Regions from separate parts of the Desulfosporomusa polytropa genome, predicted to be linked through region 1. Evidence: riboswitches for the same ligand, from Rfam matches in the RefSeq annotation. Region 1 holds a riboswitch; the other holds the start of a gene.

The links. A riboswitch is a leader RNA that binds a small molecule or an ion and turns the genes downstream of it on or off. The one in region 1 is predicted to bind cobalamin.
Region 2: linked by a shared signal. The riboswitch ahead of cobT (nicotinate-nucleotide--dimethylbenzimidazole phosphoribosyltransferase) and the one ahead of ACZ449_RS08085 (diguanylate cyclase) in region 1 are both predicted to bind cobalamin.

The regions. Positions count from the first base shown of each region.
Region 1 is NZ_AP042400.1:1,296,402-1,304,564, forward strand. It holds gene ACZ449_RS08055 (NAD(P)H-dependent glycerol-3-phosphate dehydrogenase) at 1-557, shown strand, start outside; gene spoIVA (stage IV sporulation protein A) at 704-2,182, shown strand; gene ACZ449_RS08065 (ACT domain-containing protein) at 2,335-2,784, shown strand; gene ACZ449_RS08070 (homoserine dehydrogenase) at 2,795-4,087, shown strand; gene thrB (homoserine kinase) at 4,108-5,016, shown strand; tRNA gene ACZ449_RS08080 (tRNA-Pro) at 5,191-5,267, shown strand; cobalamin riboswitch at 5,811-5,993, shown strand; gene ACZ449_RS08085 (diguanylate cyclase) at 6,208-8,163, shown strand, end outside.
Region 2 is NZ_AP042400.1:3,212,814-3,220,976, reverse strand. It holds gene ACZ449_RS16910 (hypothetical protein) at 1-262, opposite strand, end outside; cobalamin riboswitch at 1,250-1,439, shown strand; gene cobT (nicotinate-nucleotide--dimethylbenzimidazole phosphoribosyltransferase) at 1,516-2,556, shown strand; gene ACZ449_RS16900 (nicotinate-nucleotide--dimethylbenzimidazole phosphoribosyltransferase) at 2,549-3,601, shown strand; gene ACZ449_RS16895 (LTA synthase family protein) at 3,608-5,410, shown strand; gene ACZ449_RS16890 (mannitol dehydrogenase family protein) at 5,528-7,144, shown strand; gene ACZ449_RS16885 (GntR family transcriptional regulator) at 7,313-8,026, shown strand; gene uxuA (mannonate dehydratase) at 8,040-8,163, shown strand, end outside.

The DNA.
Region 1 (8,163 bases):
AAGTTGCTGAGTATATTCAAGATGCTTTTATGCTGCCTTATTTCCGTGTTTATACCAATCCTGATATAATTGGCGTCGAGTTAGCTGGCGCCCTAAAAAATGTTATCGCACTAGGGGCTGGCCTTTCTGACGGCTTAGGCTTTGGCGATAATGCTAAATCTGCGCTTATGACCCGTGGTCTGGCGGAAATTGCTCGGCTGGGTATAGCCATGGGGGCAAATCCTCTGACCTTTGCGGGACTCGCAGGTATTGGTGACCTCATTGCTACCTGCACCAGCGTACACAGCCGCAATCGGCGCGCCGGACTTATGTTGGCAGCAGGTAAAACTATAGATGAAATCCAAGCCGAAACAGCAATGGTGGTCGAGGGAGTCAGAGCTGCTAAAGCCGCTTACCAACTAGCAATACGCTATGAAGTTGCGATGCCGATATCAGATCAACTCTACCAAGTACTCTATCAAAATAAGTCTCCTAAAGACGCCGTTCTCGAGTTAATGACCCGTGGCCGTACCCATGAGGTCGAAGAAGTTGCTCTTGCGAATTTAAACTGGAATTAAATAAACTTGGCATAAAAAAGTATGGTGGCTAATAAAGTATGGTAAGTTACTTTTTAGTTACCATACTTTTTTTATTTTGTAATATTTTAAGGGGCCTGTCATATATTTATAATGACAATTACCGTAATCAGGGAGGGATATGCCAGATGGAAAAATTCGACCTGTTTAGAGATATCGCCGAACGCACTGGTGGAGATATTTATATTGGTGTAGTCGGCCCGGTCCGCACGGGTAAATCAACCTTTATCAAGCGCTTTATGGAGACTATGGTACTGCCTAATATCACTAATCCCTATGATAAAGAACGTGCTAAAGATGAGTTGCCGCAAAGTGCCGGCGGTAAAACTATCATGACAACTGAACCTAAGTTTATTCCTAATGAGGCAGTAGAAATTAATGTGAAAGATAATGTGAATGTCAGAGTGCGGGTGGTCGATTGTGTTGGCTACACGGTTGAAGGTGCGTTAGGTTATGAAGAAGCAGACGGGCCTCGTATGGTGCTCACGCCCTGGTTCGAGAACGAAATTCCCTTCCAGGAAGCAGCCGAAGTAGGGACTCGCAAAGTAATTACTGAACACTCTACAATTGGTTTAGTGGTTACTACTGATGGGACTGTTACCGATCTGCCACGAGATAAATATATCTCGGCGGAAGAGCGGGTCATTAGTGAACTTAAAGAACTACAAAAACCTTTCTTGGTAATTCTAAACACTGGTAAGCCCAATTCCAAAGAAACACGGGAACTTGTAGCAAAATTAGAAGGCGCTTATGATGTACCGGTAATTCCGGTCGATTGCGCTCAATTATCTCATGATGATATCTATGGTATTTTGCAAGAGGTACTCTATGAGTTTCCGGTTAGAGAAGTCAATATTACCCTGCCCAAGTGGGTCGAAGAACTTGATAAAGACCACTGGCTGCGCCTGAAATTTGAAGGTGCTGTTAGTAATGTAGTTCAATATATTCGCCGCCTCCGTGATATTGACCGGGCAATTGACGATTTGTCAGGCTGCGATTTTGTTGCCGATGTAATTCTGCATGATATGGATCTTGGCAATGGCATTGCAGTTATCGAAATGACCGCGCGTGCCGACCTGTTCTATAATGTGCTTGAAGAACTCACCGGCTTTACCATAACAGGAGAACATCACTTGCTGCGGCTTATGAAAGACCTGTCAATTGCCAAACGGCAGTATGATAAAATATCAGCTGCGCTTGAAGATGTTGAGCAAACCGGGTATGGTATCGTGCCACCGCAACTTGATGAAATGGTCCTGGAAGAACCAGAGATTATTCGTACAGGCAATCGCTTTGGTGTAAAGCTCAAAGCTTCAGCACCTTCTTTACATATTATCCGCACTGATGTGCAAGCTGAAATATCACCTATTATTGGCACCGAAAAACAAAGCGAAGAACTTATTCAGTACCTCATGCGTGAATTTGAAGGTGAGCCGGAAAAAATCTGGCGTACTAACCTGTTTGGTAAATCGTTAAATGAGCTAGTGCGCGAAGGCATTCAAAATAAATTAACAAGTATGCCGGAAAATGCACAAATGAAACTAAAAGATACGCTTCAGAAAATTGTTAATGACGGTAGTGGTGGATTAATATGTATCATATTTTAAATAAACTAATACTTTATCTTGAATTACCGGTCAGTCTGTAACGGACTGACTAATTTTTTTGTATTTTTGCTTGTATAATCTGTTATTTTGATGATATAATGTCTACCATATAAAGATAACCATCCGCAACAGCAGTACCAAGGAGGAGAACTATGGTTACAGGACAAAAAGCTATTTTCTATCTAGTTCGGGAGGAAATTTTACCCGAAGCCATTAAAAAAACAATTAAAGTAAAAGAGCTGTTAAAACGCGGCGAAGCCCGAACAATCAACGAAGCAGTGGAAAAAATGGAGTTAAGCCGCAGCGCCTACTATAAATATAAGGATTATGTATTTCCGTTCTACGAAGCAAGCAAAGAAAAGATTGTAACAATCGCTTTACTGCTAGAACACAAATCAGGCGTTCTGTCACGGGTTTTAAACACCGTTGCCAACGATCATGGCAGCGTGCTAACTATTAATCAAGGTATTCCACTGCAAGGAGTGGCCAATGCAACAATCTCTATTGAAACGGCTGAGTTAGTTATCGACTTAGAGGCCCTGCTTGACAAGTTGAGAATGGTCGATGGAGTAAAAAGACTAGAAGTTTTAGGTCAAGCTTAGGAGGCAGACTATGAGTGCAATTACAATTGCTTTGCTGGGAATGGGAACTGTAGGTACCGGCGTTGTTAAAATTTTAACAAATAATGCCCAGGATATTGCCCAAAAGGTAGGGAAACCAGTTGTAATTAAGAAAATACTGGTTAGGGAACCTAACAAAGTTAGAAATGTAATACCAGCCGCTAAACTCATAACTGATTTTGCAGAAATCCTAAACGATCCGGATATTTCGATTGTCGTTGAGGTGATGGGTGGAGAAAGTCCAGCTAAAGAATATATGTTGGCTGCACTTAAAGCCGGCAAACATGTTGTCACTGCTAACAAAGATGTTGTCGCCCAATATGGTCGTGAACTTTTTGAAGCAGCGGAAGCTGGCCAGGTTGATTTTCTATTTGAGGCCAGTGTGGGCGGTGGCATTCCCATTATCCGCCCTCTGAAACAATGTTTAGCTGCCAATCAGATTACTGAAATTATGGGCATAGTTAATGGAACGACAAACTATATGCTTACAAAAATGTCAAATGAGAAAATGGATTATGCCGACGTACTTGCTGAAGCACAGGCCAAAGGCTATGCTGAAGCTGATCCAACAGCCGATGTCGGCGGCTTTGACGCTGCCCGCAAGATTGCTATTTTAGCATCAATTGCTTTCAATTCTCGTGTTACACTTGATGATGTTTCGATCGAAGGCATCACCAACATTTCGATTCAAGATATTGAATATGCGAAAGAACTCGGTTTTATTATCAAGCTACTAGCCATTGCCAAACAAGATGAACATGGTATTACTGTCCGTGTGCATCCGGCATTTTTACCAGTTAGTCACCCGTTAGCTGCAGTAAACGATGTATTTAATGCCATATTTGTCAAAGGCGATGCTGTCGGCGAAACCATGTTTTACGGACGTGGCGCCGGTGAATTACCAACAGCTAGTGCCATTGTTGCTGATATAATTGATGCCGCGCGCGACATTCGACATAATGTCAGCAGTCGGATTTTATGTACCTGCTTTAGCCAAAAACCTATTTACCCGGTCAGCAAGACAGAATCCCCTTATTACATTAGGCTGCTTGTTGAAGACAAACCGGGCGTACTAGCTGCCATTGCCGGAGCATTTGGCGCGCAGCAGGTCAGCTTACATTCTGTCATTCAAAAACGAAAAGTTGAAGGTTCTACCGAACTTGTCCTTATTACCTATCGGGTATCTGATGAATATATTCGGCTAGCCATGAACACCTTGCTGGGTATGTCAGTAGTAAGTAAAGTAGGTAGTGTTATTCGTGTAGAAGCTGAACAAATTTCATAAGGTCAAAGGGTGGCGATACTATGGTAAACACTGTAAAAATCCGCGTGCCGGGAACAACCGCAAATTGTGGTCCAGGATTTGATGCGGTCGGCATTGCATGTACAATATACAACGATCTTGAGCTTACCTTACATGACGAGGGCGGTATATCTTTGGCGGTAACTGGCGAAGGGGCCGGGTTCATTCCCGCTGACGAGTCTAACGTTGTTGTTAAGGCCATTAGAATGATTCTAAACAAAACCGGCCATCAAGAGCAAGGTATAAAGCTTACTATGCTTAATAATATTCCCCTGGCCCGCGGTCTCGGCAGCAGTGCTGCTGCTATTGTTGGTGGCCTTGTTGGTGCCAATGAACTTACAGGCAGACACTTTACCAAAGAAGATCTTTTAACTATGGCGACAACCATTGAAGGCCATCCTGATAATGTTGCTCCGGCCATTTTTGGTGGGATTACGGTTAGTATTATGGATAATGCCAGCGTTAAATATCTTCGGTTTTTACCACCAGCAGCATTTTCGATGATCGCAGTAATTCCCGAATTTAACCTATCTACGAAAGCTGCCCGCAAGGTTTTGCCGGAAACAGTGCCGTTTGCTGATGCGGTATTTAATGTCAGCCGTACAGCACTCTTAATTGGTGCACTGTGTACCGGCGAATTAAAGCTACTGTCTCATGCGCTGGAAGATCGACTGCACCAACCATACCGGGAGAAACTTATCCCGGGGATGACGCAAGTCTTGGCAGCTGCCCGCCAAACAGGGGCGCTCGGGGCGGCTCTAAGCGGTGCTGGTCCCTGCCTGTTAGCCTTTACTGAAGCAGGCAACACTGAGATGATCGGGAAGGCTATGGTTAAAGCTTTTAGTAACTACAAAGTGCAAGCAAGATATCACCTCTTGCAAATTGACCAACAAGGTGCTGTCGTTATATAGTTGTCATATGAATTAGGGATAAAAGTTCCAGGAAACCCTGCTCCGTAATGGCGTAAGCAGGGTTTCCCCAAAAAAAGCAGCATTCAGGGTTGACATATCCCGCTAAATTGGGTACAATAAATTTTGTCAGTCAGACATACGGTATCAACTGCCTATGGCTGACAGATAAAATATCGGGGCGTAGCGCAGTTTGGTAGCGCATTAGTCTGGGGGACTAAGGGTCGCAGGTTCAAATCCTGTCGCTCCGACCAATATATAATATATCGAATAATCCCAACAAAATCAGGGGGTTCGCAAATTATGCGAATCTTTTTTTATGTATCAAAATTTATAATTTTTGGGAGTGGCGGAGGCATTATAAAACAAGGGGTGCTAAGTACAAAACCCGGTACAGGTGGTCGTCATACGACGTTTTGCCGCTAGCGCTTACTCCCGCAACTCCCCGGCCTTTGCCGGAAAAAGCGTTCCGCAGGAGAAAAGCCGGGCGGTATTCCGTAAAAAAATCCGTACTGTCTGAGCGTAACGAGTTTACGGATTTTAGGAATACCGCCTGGCTTTTCAGCTTTTGGAGGCTTGGGGCCTAGACCTTTTGTTACTTTTGGGGCAATGCCAAAAGTAAAAGGCCCTCACCTTGTATTCGATTGACCAACTATCTAAATTAAAAGGCCGCGCTAGCGGTTTTCTTATATCTGAAGCGAGGTTCGGGGGACTAAAAGAAATCGAGTCTTTATAGTTATACAAATTGCCATCGATTGACAAACAAGACTCAAAGAGTTTATACTGATTTTATAAAATTTAATATATATGAGTTAGGTGCCCTACGGGGCTTAATAGGGAAGTCCGGTTAAATGCCGGCGCGGTCCCGCCACTGTAACGGGGAGCAAGCTTAAGATGTGCCACTGGAACGATTAGTTCTGGGAAGGGTTAAGCAAGCTATGATCCGAAGCCAGGAGAACTGCCTAGCTGACAATCACCGTTTTTACCCACGCGGTATGGGGAGGGGATTACAGTAGGCGTTTTGGGGTTATTCCTGCGTCGGCTTTGTGATTCACTCCTGGTATATTGATGCCAGGAGTTTTTATGTGCCATACTGTATTCTTGCTCCCGATCTAGCAAAGGTTGGGAGTTTTTGTTTAACGGCAAGAAAGTACTAGTATCCCTAACTGAGTAAATGAGGAGAGGTGTCTTGTTGTGACTCTATCGCAAGCTAAAAAAAATTTACAAACGGTTTTGTCACCATGGACAAAGCGAGAGGACTGTACCCTTTATCTGGCTATTTTATCCCATCAATTCAATCATATATTTCAACACTCAGAGAGAGTGGCTCACTATGCTGTTTTGCTGGCAAAAGCGATTGGGTGTAGTGCTGATGAAATATCCACTATTGGGGCGGCGGCAATGTTGCATGATATCGGTAAAATCAATGTACCAATCAAAGTGTTATATAAGCAAGGGGTTTACACCGAGAATGACAGAGCTGAAATGGAACGTCATTCTGTATACGGCTACCAAATGTTGCTGCGCTCAAAAGATTTACGCGAACTTGCTACGATCGTGCTTTGCCATCATGAGCGCTACGATGGTAGCGGCTACCCAAAAGGATTACAAAAGCTGGAGATACCGTTAGCAGCGCGAATCATTCATATTGCTGAGGCATTTGATGTTATGACAACAATTCAAAATTATCAGCAACTAAAAAAGGGAGAGCAAGCGTTGGCTGAATTAGAGCATCTGGCAGGTAGTCAGTTTGATGAAACATTGGTAAAAGCCTTTATTGGTGCGAAGACTGAGATTATTGCTGAAATTAAGACGGAAATAACAGTGACAACTAGCCAAGAAGAGCGGCAGCCGGTGTTATCCACCAATGGTATTATGTGTTATATGCAGAATATAGCGAATTTAGGGATTATCTGTTTGGATAAATATAATACAGTGGTTTTTTGTAATTCTTATGCAGAAGAGATGCGCCAATTACCAGTAGGGTCACTGTTAGGTAAGAATTTTTTGGATTGCTATCCGCGGCATCGGCACAAAATTTTAGAGGGCAAGCTGACTCAACTGCGGACGGGTGAAAAAAATGAGTGGTATCGCCTTATGGGGCGTGGCAGTAAATTTATCGAAAATAGGTACTCACGGGTCATTGATGAGCAGGGTAATTTCGTGGGCACAGTGTTGGTTACTATTGATGTCACTGAACGGGAAGTAGTTTCCCGTAGTTTAAGTGCGGCTCTGGAAAGGCAGGCTGCTTTGTATCAAGCAGCCCAGATAATTACATCTGCTCTCAGTATTGATGAAGTGCTAGAGGGCATTTTAAGAATAATAAAAAGGAGCATAGTAGTGAATCAGGCAACTATATATTTGCTCCATGAAAAAGACAAGGATACCTCGGGTGGATATGAAAAAAATAGTAAAAGCAATGCGTCTATATTCGGACAAGACTGTCACAACGCAGCCGAAAAATTACGTAATACACTGCAGACAGTAATGGTTGATGACGAAAAAAATAATCTGACAAAATGGTATGTTCCCATTATCTACCGAACCGAGTTACTTGGAATTTTATATGTGGAACGGATTAGCCAAGGCGAGGATTCCCTAGAACGGGTGGAACTGTTGGAAACGCTGGCTAGCCAGACGGCTATCGCTATCCGGAACGCCAGGTTGTATGAAGAAGTTACTTATTTAGCAGAGCATGACAAATTGACAGGACTCTTAAATCGCCACTCTTTCGACAGGTTTTTTGCTGATTATTGTCAAAGAAACAAAATACAGCTAATACCATTTACAGTAGTAATGATTGATATTGATGGATTGAAACCAGTCAATGACCAGTATGGGCATGTGGCAGGCGATATGTTAATCAGTGCGGCAGCTCAGGTTGTAAAAAATAGCATTCGTACCGCTGACAGGGCTTTTCGTTATGGTGGTGACGAAATCGTCGTAGTTATGCCAGACATGACTTTAGGACAAGCGCACAGCATTATCAAGCGGATACAACGTAATGCCAAGTGGTGGAAACCTAAATCAACGTATGCAAATTTAGTGCTGAGTGTTAGTGTTGGTGCTGCAGATAGTGGTGAGATAGATGCAGAGTGCCTACTTAAGGAGGCCGATAAGCGAATGTATGAAAATAAGAGAATTTATTAT
Region 2 (8,163 bases), 1.9 Mb from region 1:
AGCGTTCCGCAGGAGAAAAGCTGGGCGGTATTCCGTAAGAAAATCCGTACTGTTTGAGCGTAGCGAGTTTACGGATTTTAGGAATATCGCCCGGCTTTTCAGCTTTTGGAGGCTCAGGGCCTAGACTTTTTGTTACTTTTGTGGCAATGACAAAAGTAAAACCCCCTTTCTTGTATTCCAGATAATCCATCGTTGCTGGCGGTAAACTTCCGCTTAGGCAAATGGAAGCAAAAAGAACGTCTCGTTGCTTCCTGACTTCCACTTTCGTACCCCTTTGCGCTCTTTGTGTCCTTTGTGGTTAACAACCCTAACCCCATAGCCCAAAACCAAGCTCAGTTTAAGGAGTGTTACCGCAAAGTACGCAAAGGGTTAGCGGTGTCCTAATTGCCAAAGTGGTATCCCCGTAACCCCCGTGCCTCCCCGGCCTTTGCCGGAAAAAGCGCTCCGCAGGAGAAAAGCCGGGCGGTATTCCGTAAGAAAATCCGTACTGTTTGAGCGTAGCGAGTTTACGGATTTTAGGAATATCGCCTGGCTTTTCAGCTTTTGGAGGCTTTAGGCCTAGACTTTTTGTTACTTTTGTGGCAATGACAAAAGTAAACCCCCTTTTCTTGTATTCCAGATAATCCATCGTTGCTGGCGGTAAACTTCCGCTTAGGCAAATGGAAGCAAAAAGAACGTCTCGTTGCTTCCTGACTTCCACTTTCGTACCCCTTTGCGCTCTTTGTGTCCTTAGTGGTTAACAACCCTAACCCCATAGCCCATAACCAAGCTCAGTTTAAGGATTGTTACCGCAAAGCACACAAAGTATTCAAAGTACGCAAAGGGTTAACAGTATCTTAATTACCAAAGTGGTATCCCCGTAACCCCCGTGCCTCCCCGGCCTTTGCCGGAAAAAGTGTTCCGCAGGAGAAAAGCCGGGTGGTATTCCGTAAGAAAATCCGTACTGTTTGAGCGTAGTTTACGGATTTTAGGAATACCGCCTGGCTTTTCAGCTTTTGGAGGCTTTGGTCCTAGACTTTTTGTTACTTTTGTGGCAATGACAAAAGTAAAACCCCCTCACCATAACTCTTTGTGTCCTTTGTTGTTTTACAAACCGATACAACCTCAATCAAGCCTATCTTAAGGTGGTTACCGCAAAGTACGCAAAGGTTCACAAGTACTCAAAAGCTTATTTTATTGAGTAAAGCAGTAAAACTGGATTTCACCATTGACGGTAGTAAGGCCGTCTGTTATAATGACCATAAAATTATACATATTTTACGGATAAGGTGCCCTCTAGGGGGAGAATAGGGAAGTCTGAGTATAGGGAGACTATAGACTATACATAGGCGCGGGCCCACCACTGTACCGGGGAGATCTTACATGGCCACTCGTCAAGGGGAAGGCGTAAGAGCTGATGAACCGGGAGCCAGGAGACCTGCCTTAATCGCAGAACCATCCTTCATGGACAAGAAGGCTTTTTTGGGCTTAACCAAAAAAGCCTTTTACTTTTATTATCTAACAACAGGAGGTATTATGAGCGTACTGCAAGAAACGTTAGTGAAGATTATGGCTCCAGATACAGCAATCAAAGAACAGGTACAGGCTAGCTTGGCTGGCTTATTACAGTCAGCAGGCAGTCTGGGCCGATTGGAAGAGATGGTACAAAAGTATGCCGGAATAACAGGTGAACTAAGGCCTACACTGCCAAAGGCTTGTATGGTGGTAGCTTCAGCTGACCATGGAGTGGCTAGACGTGTGGTGAGTGCTTATCCAATCGAAACAACGATTCATATGACAGCCAATTATCTTATCTCCAAAGGCGCGAGTGCCAATGCTTTTGCCAACTTCTGCGGGGCGGATATGGTTGTGGTTGATATGGGCGTGGCTGGGGACATGTCGTATGTTCCCGGACTGTGGCATCGAAAGATTGCCTATGGCACGCAGGACTTCACCCAAGGCCCGGCAATGACGCGTGAGCAGGCCATACAGGCGGTGGAAACAGGTATCGAAATTGTTAATGACCGAGTGAGGCACGGTTTTCGCTGCTTTAGTTTGGGGGAGATGGGTATTGGTAATACAACATCCAGTGCCGCTATTGTCGGAGCGTTTACCGGTCTAACTCCGGAAAAAGTAACTGGGCGGGGAACCGGGATATCAGACAGCCGGCTTAAGACCAAGATGGAGATTGTTGGTCAAGCCTTAGCTGTTAATAAGCCCAATCCACAGGATGGCTTGGATGTTTTAGCCAAAGTGGGCGGTTTTGAATTAGGTGCACTAGCTGGCGTAATCCTCGGATCAGCTGCCAATCGCTGCGCTGTTGTCATCGACGGACTTAACACTACTGCTGCGGCTTTAATCGCTAATGCCATTGAGCCCCTGAGTAAAGAGTATATGTTTGCATCGCACCTTTCTGGCGAACCGGCTCATATTATTGCATTACGTCATCTGCAGCTAGAAGCTTGTTTGGAATTGGGGGTCAGGCTAGGGGAGGGAATTGGTGCTTCCATGGTTGTTGATATGCTCTATATAGCTATTAAAATGCTCAATAATCTGGGAGGTAAAACTAATGCTTGAAGAACTAATTGCAGCCATAAAACCACTGGATAAGGTAGCAATGGAGCGGTGTCAACTAAGAGTCGATAATCTAACTAAGCCGTTACATAGTTTGTACTCGTTCGAACATATCGCCTGTAAGCTTGCAGGCATTACCGGGAATAGCCGACCGCGCTCACTGGAAAAAAGTATCATTATTATGGCCGCTGATAATGGTATAGCAGACGCAATTGAGCAGCAACTGCTGCCAACAGCTGCACGACTGCAAGTTTTCGGCCAGGGAAAGGCACCGATCCAGGTGTTTGCTGCCCATGTTCAGGCCAAGCTAATTGTGGTGGATATTGGCGTTGCTGCCGAGTTGCCGTTATCTCCGGTAGTATGTCAGGAAAAGATCACGTATGGCAGTCAAAATAGTATGGAGGGCCCGGCTATGACCCGTGAACAAGCGCTGCAAGCGATTGAAGTAGGGATAAGAATGGCCCGCACAGAGATTGCGCGCGGCTGCCAGGTGATCGGCTTGGGTGAAATGGGGCAGGCTGGCCTGGTTGCGGGTATGGCGGTTGTCGCTTGCTACCATGATGGGCCACTGCCGGGCTTGACCGGGCAGGAGTCAGAACTTGTCAATACAGCCGTAGCAGTCAACCGGCCAAATGCTACTGATGCGCTGGATATTCTGACTAAAGTGGGTGGTTTAGCTATAGCGGGTTTAGTTGGCATTATTCTGGGGGCTGCTGCCGGGCGAGCGGCAGTAGTGCTGGATGGCTTGGCCACCAGTGCTGCCGCATTGCTTGCTGTAAACCTGGCGCCAGGTGTCAAGCCCTATTTGCTAGGCTCGCACTTTGCTGCCGAGCCAGCCCATGAGAAGGCATTAGCGTTGCTTGACGTATCGGCCTATATTCAGCTAAAAATGAATCTGGGAGAGGGAACCGGGGCGGCCCTCGGGATGTCAGTAATTAACGCCACGTTACATATGCTAAATGATATGAAAACCTTCGGCGAGGCCGAAGTTGCTGTGGCGCAGGACGGACCGGGTGCGCTAAGGCAAAGCAAGGATGTTAGAGATTAAGCAGCTATGACAAATGCATATGAGTTTTGGCTGTTATGGCTCAGTACCCTGTGTGCTTTATTGTTTAAATCAGTTTTCTTAATTGGTGTGGTAAATTGCACAGAATTTTTCAAGGCCGCTTTCGGGGATGTCTGGTCGATTGTACCTACCTATAATGTCTATCTGGCCTTTATTGTAATACCGCTATCTTTGGTTTGTTTGCTGAAAGGTCAGCATCATTTTTGGCTATTGCTATTAGGCAATAGCCTGCTTTCATTGCTCTTTCTCTTTGATCTCTGGCATTTTAGGGCCTTTGGCACCTTTCTCTCGGTGCATGTGGTAAGTCAGGCTGCCAACCTAACTAATCTTGGCAGCAGTATTTGGTCTATGAGTCAGGCCGAAGATATCCTGTTATTTTTGGATATCCCCGTATTGCTGGTTCTGACTGGGTTAACCTACAAGCGCCGTAAGGCGCCTGTAGGCAACAAACGGCTGGCTGGGCTGCTGCTCAGTCTTGCCGTCGGCTATTTGCTATATGCGCATTATGTGTTTGATGTATCGCCAGAACGCGGTCAAAAACAGTTTCTTTTTGCTATGTGCTGGGCTCCCAGTCAGACGGTGACTGGTTTATCACCGGTAGGGTATCACCTTTTTGATGCGTATAGCTATATTGCCGATTCGCGTCCCCTGGTACTCAGTGAGTCTGAAAAAGCGGAAATAGCAGCTTGGTACAACGATAACCAGGAAGTCCGGTCTGATAATGCCTACAAAGGCCTTTTTACCGGCAAAAACCTTATTTTTATCCAAGTAGAATCCTTAGAAAGCTTTTACTTGGAAAATTCGGTTGGCGGGCAGGAGATTACGCCTAATCTGAACAAACTGCTAAAAAACAGTTTGTATTTCTCCGATTTCTATGAGCAGGTCAGCAATGGCACTACCGCTGATGCGGAGTTCATGGCGAATACGTCTATCTATCCACTGCGCCGGGGCACCGAATATTTCCGCTATCCTAATAATACCTATAACTCGCTGCCCAAACTTTTGGCTAAGCAGGGCTATACAACGCTAGCTATCCACCCTGATAATAAATCCTACTGGAATTGGCAGTATAACATGGAGTCCATCGGGTACAAGCTATGTTTGGATTCTTCAAACTTTATTATGGAGGAACAAATTGGTTTAGGCTTAAGTGATGGTGCTTTTTTTCGTCAAGTGGCACCTATCCTTCAAGAGTGCAACAACCCTTTTTTAGCATTCATGATTACTCTGACAAACCACACTACCTATGAGCTACCTGATAACTATAAGGAACTTGAGGTTGACGAAAAGTTTGCCGGCACCATGCTGGGTAAGAGCTTTCATACTGTACATTATACTGATAAACAAATAGGGCAATTTCTGAATTTGCTGGAGGATAACAAGCTGTTGGATAACACGGTTGTTGTCATCTACGGCGATCATACCGGCGTACACAAATTCTATTCCCCGGAAATAAACAGTATCACACCTGCTGAAGCTTGGTATCTGGATAATCAGCATAAGGTACCACTGATTATCTATCAGAAAGGCTTAACAGGTCAGGAAGTTAAAACAAGTGGCGGCCATATTGATATATTGCCAACTGTCTCCTATCTGATGGGGATTGAGAAAGATGAATATGTGAATACAGCTATGGGGAGAAACCTGCTGAATACAGGCAAAGATTTTGCCGTATTGGCTGACGGACAGTTTGTCGGAACGGCTGCAAGCGAATGGGAACAGGTGCATGCTGCTAAAGGCTGGGAATTGGCCAATAAAATTATCTGTAGTAGCTATTTCGGTAAACGGTAGCTGTATTGACTAGAAAAAGAAGGGGTTAATATAGGCAAGTATTAAAAAAAATATTGCTAACCATACTAGTATGGTAGTACAATCAGAGTGTAAATCATGGAAGGAAGAAGGGATTGTATGTTACAGTTGAATAAAGACAGTATAAAAAATACTGTTTTATGGGAACAAGCAGGTATCGAAAATGTAAAGTTTAATTATGAGCATATGGCAGCAGTTACAACAGAGAATCCGACATGGGTGCATTTTGGCGCTGGTAACATTTTTCGCGGATTTATTGCCATGCTGCAGCAATCTTTGCTAAACGCAGGTATAGTGGACAGCGGAATTGTTGTTGTGGAAACCTATGATGAGGAAATTATAGAGAAAATTTATGCACCTTATGATAACTTAGGGTTATTGGCTATAATGAATACCGATGGCAGCCTGGAAAAGAAGCTTATTGGCAGCATCAGTGAAAGTCTTGTTGGCGATCCAACCAGGGACAAGGATTGGCAGCGTCTAAAGACTATTTTTGCTAACCCTTCGCTTAAGCTAGCTAGTTTTACCATAACGGAAAAAGGCTATAGCCTGAAAAATGCGGCAGGCAACTATTCTGCTGAGGTAGAGCAGGATATGGCAAACGGCCCAGACCAGCCCAAAAGTGTTATGGGCAAAGTGGCTGCTTTGGCGTACACCCGTTATCAGCATGGGGAACTACCCATTGCTTTTGTCAGTATGGACAATTGCTCCCATAATGGGGATATACTCTATAATTCAGTGGTAACAATCGTAAAAGCCTGGCAGGAAAAGGGCCTAGTTGAAGCCGCTTTTGTGGACTACATTAATAATCCTGGCAAAGTATCTTTTCCTTGGAGTATGATTGATAAAATTACTCCCCGACCTGCGGAAAGTGTTAAAAATGCCTTGGAAGCCAGTGGCTTTGGCAGTACCGGTATTTTACGCACCACGAAGAACACCTTTATCGCTCCATTTGTTAATGCAGAAAAATCTCAATACCTGGTTATCGAAGATAAATTCCCTAATGGCCGGATGCCACTAGAACAAGCGGGTGTAATCTTTACCGATAAAGAGATTGTAGATCGGGTGGAAAAGATGAAGGTATGTACTTGTCTCAATCCGCTACATACATCACTTGCTGTCTTTGGCTGCTTACTTGGTTATCAACTAATTGCCGATGAAATGAAAGATCCGGAATTGAAAAAACTGGTGGAAAAGGTAGGCTATCAAGAAGGAATGCCAGTGGTTGTCAATCCCGGGATTATTCAGCCGGAAGCTTTTATCAAAGAAGTTATTGAGGTTCGTTTTCCCAATCCCAATATCCCGGATACGCCGCAGCGAATTGCCACAGATACTTCACAGAAAGTGGGTATACGCTTTGGCGAGACAATCAAGGCCTATAAAGAGCGGGCTGATCTTGACGTGAAACAACTAACCTTTATTCCCCTTGTTATCGCTGGCTGGTGCCGTTATCTGTTAGGTGTGGACGATCAAGGGCAGGAAATGAGCCTAAGTTCAGATCCCTTATTGTCGATGCTCAGCACTCATCTTACCGGCATAAAAGTAGGTGACAGCAAATCGCTACAAGGACACCTGCAACCCATTTTGTCTAGCAAAGAAATATTTGGTTCTGATCTATACAGTGTCGGTTTGGGAGAAAAGATTGAGGCGTATTTTACTGAAATGATCGCCGGACCAGGCGCGGTACGAGCTACTTTGCAAAAATATGTAAAATAGAAAAGTCTTTAACACATTGTATGAGAAGCTCCGGCAGCAACCGTTTGCAGTCGGAGCTTCTCATACAGTAAGAATATGTAATTATTTATTATTGCGAAAATTCAATAGACATGTTAGTATGGTAGTGTGGTAGTCGTACCAGTCCGGAAAAGGAGTATTAGAAATTTGGTGATTATTGAGCAAAACCCGCAAGAGTCTATTCGTGAGTATGTGTATAGATTTCTAAAGTGTAACATTATTAATTTGGAGCTTCCTCCAGGGCAAAATATTTCCGAACAAGAGGTAGCCAGTCAGTTGAAAGTCAGCCGAACGCCGGTAAGAGAAGCTTTTATTAAGTTAGCGCAGGAAAACCTACTGGACATTATTCCCCAGAAAGGAACCTATGTTTCGTTGATTGATACAGATCAAGTGGAGGAATCCACCTTTGTCAGGAAAACATTAGAGTATGAGGTCATTCAACAGGCCTGTACTTGTTTTCCGGCTGAAGAATTATTCCAGTTACAGTCTTGTTTAGCGCTGCAAAAGCTGTGTATTAGTGAAAAAAACTATTATAGATTTTTTGAACTAGATGAAACCATGCATGCGGTTATTTTTAGGGGCTGTAAAAAGGGTCGTACCTGGGAGATGCTGCAGCTAATGAATGCGCATTATAACCGGGTGAGAATATTAAACTTAAAGACTAAGGAATTCCAATGGGATCAATTGCTTGAGCATCATCAAGAGCTTATCAGGGCAATTCAAGAGCAGAACGTAGAATTGGGAAAGAAAATAATTAATTTGCACTTAGAAAAAGTACTTATTGATTTGGAATATCTGAGAAAAGCTCATGGTGATTACTTTTTGCAGCGTAAGCAACAAATCTTTACCAAGACACAAAAATAAAGGAGGATTAATTATGTTGATGTCCTTTCGCTGGTATGGTAATAAGCTTGACAAAATTCCGCTCCGCTATATCCGCCAAATACCAGGAATGAAAAACGTGGTAAGTGCCATCTATCATATTCCGGTAGGTGAAGTAT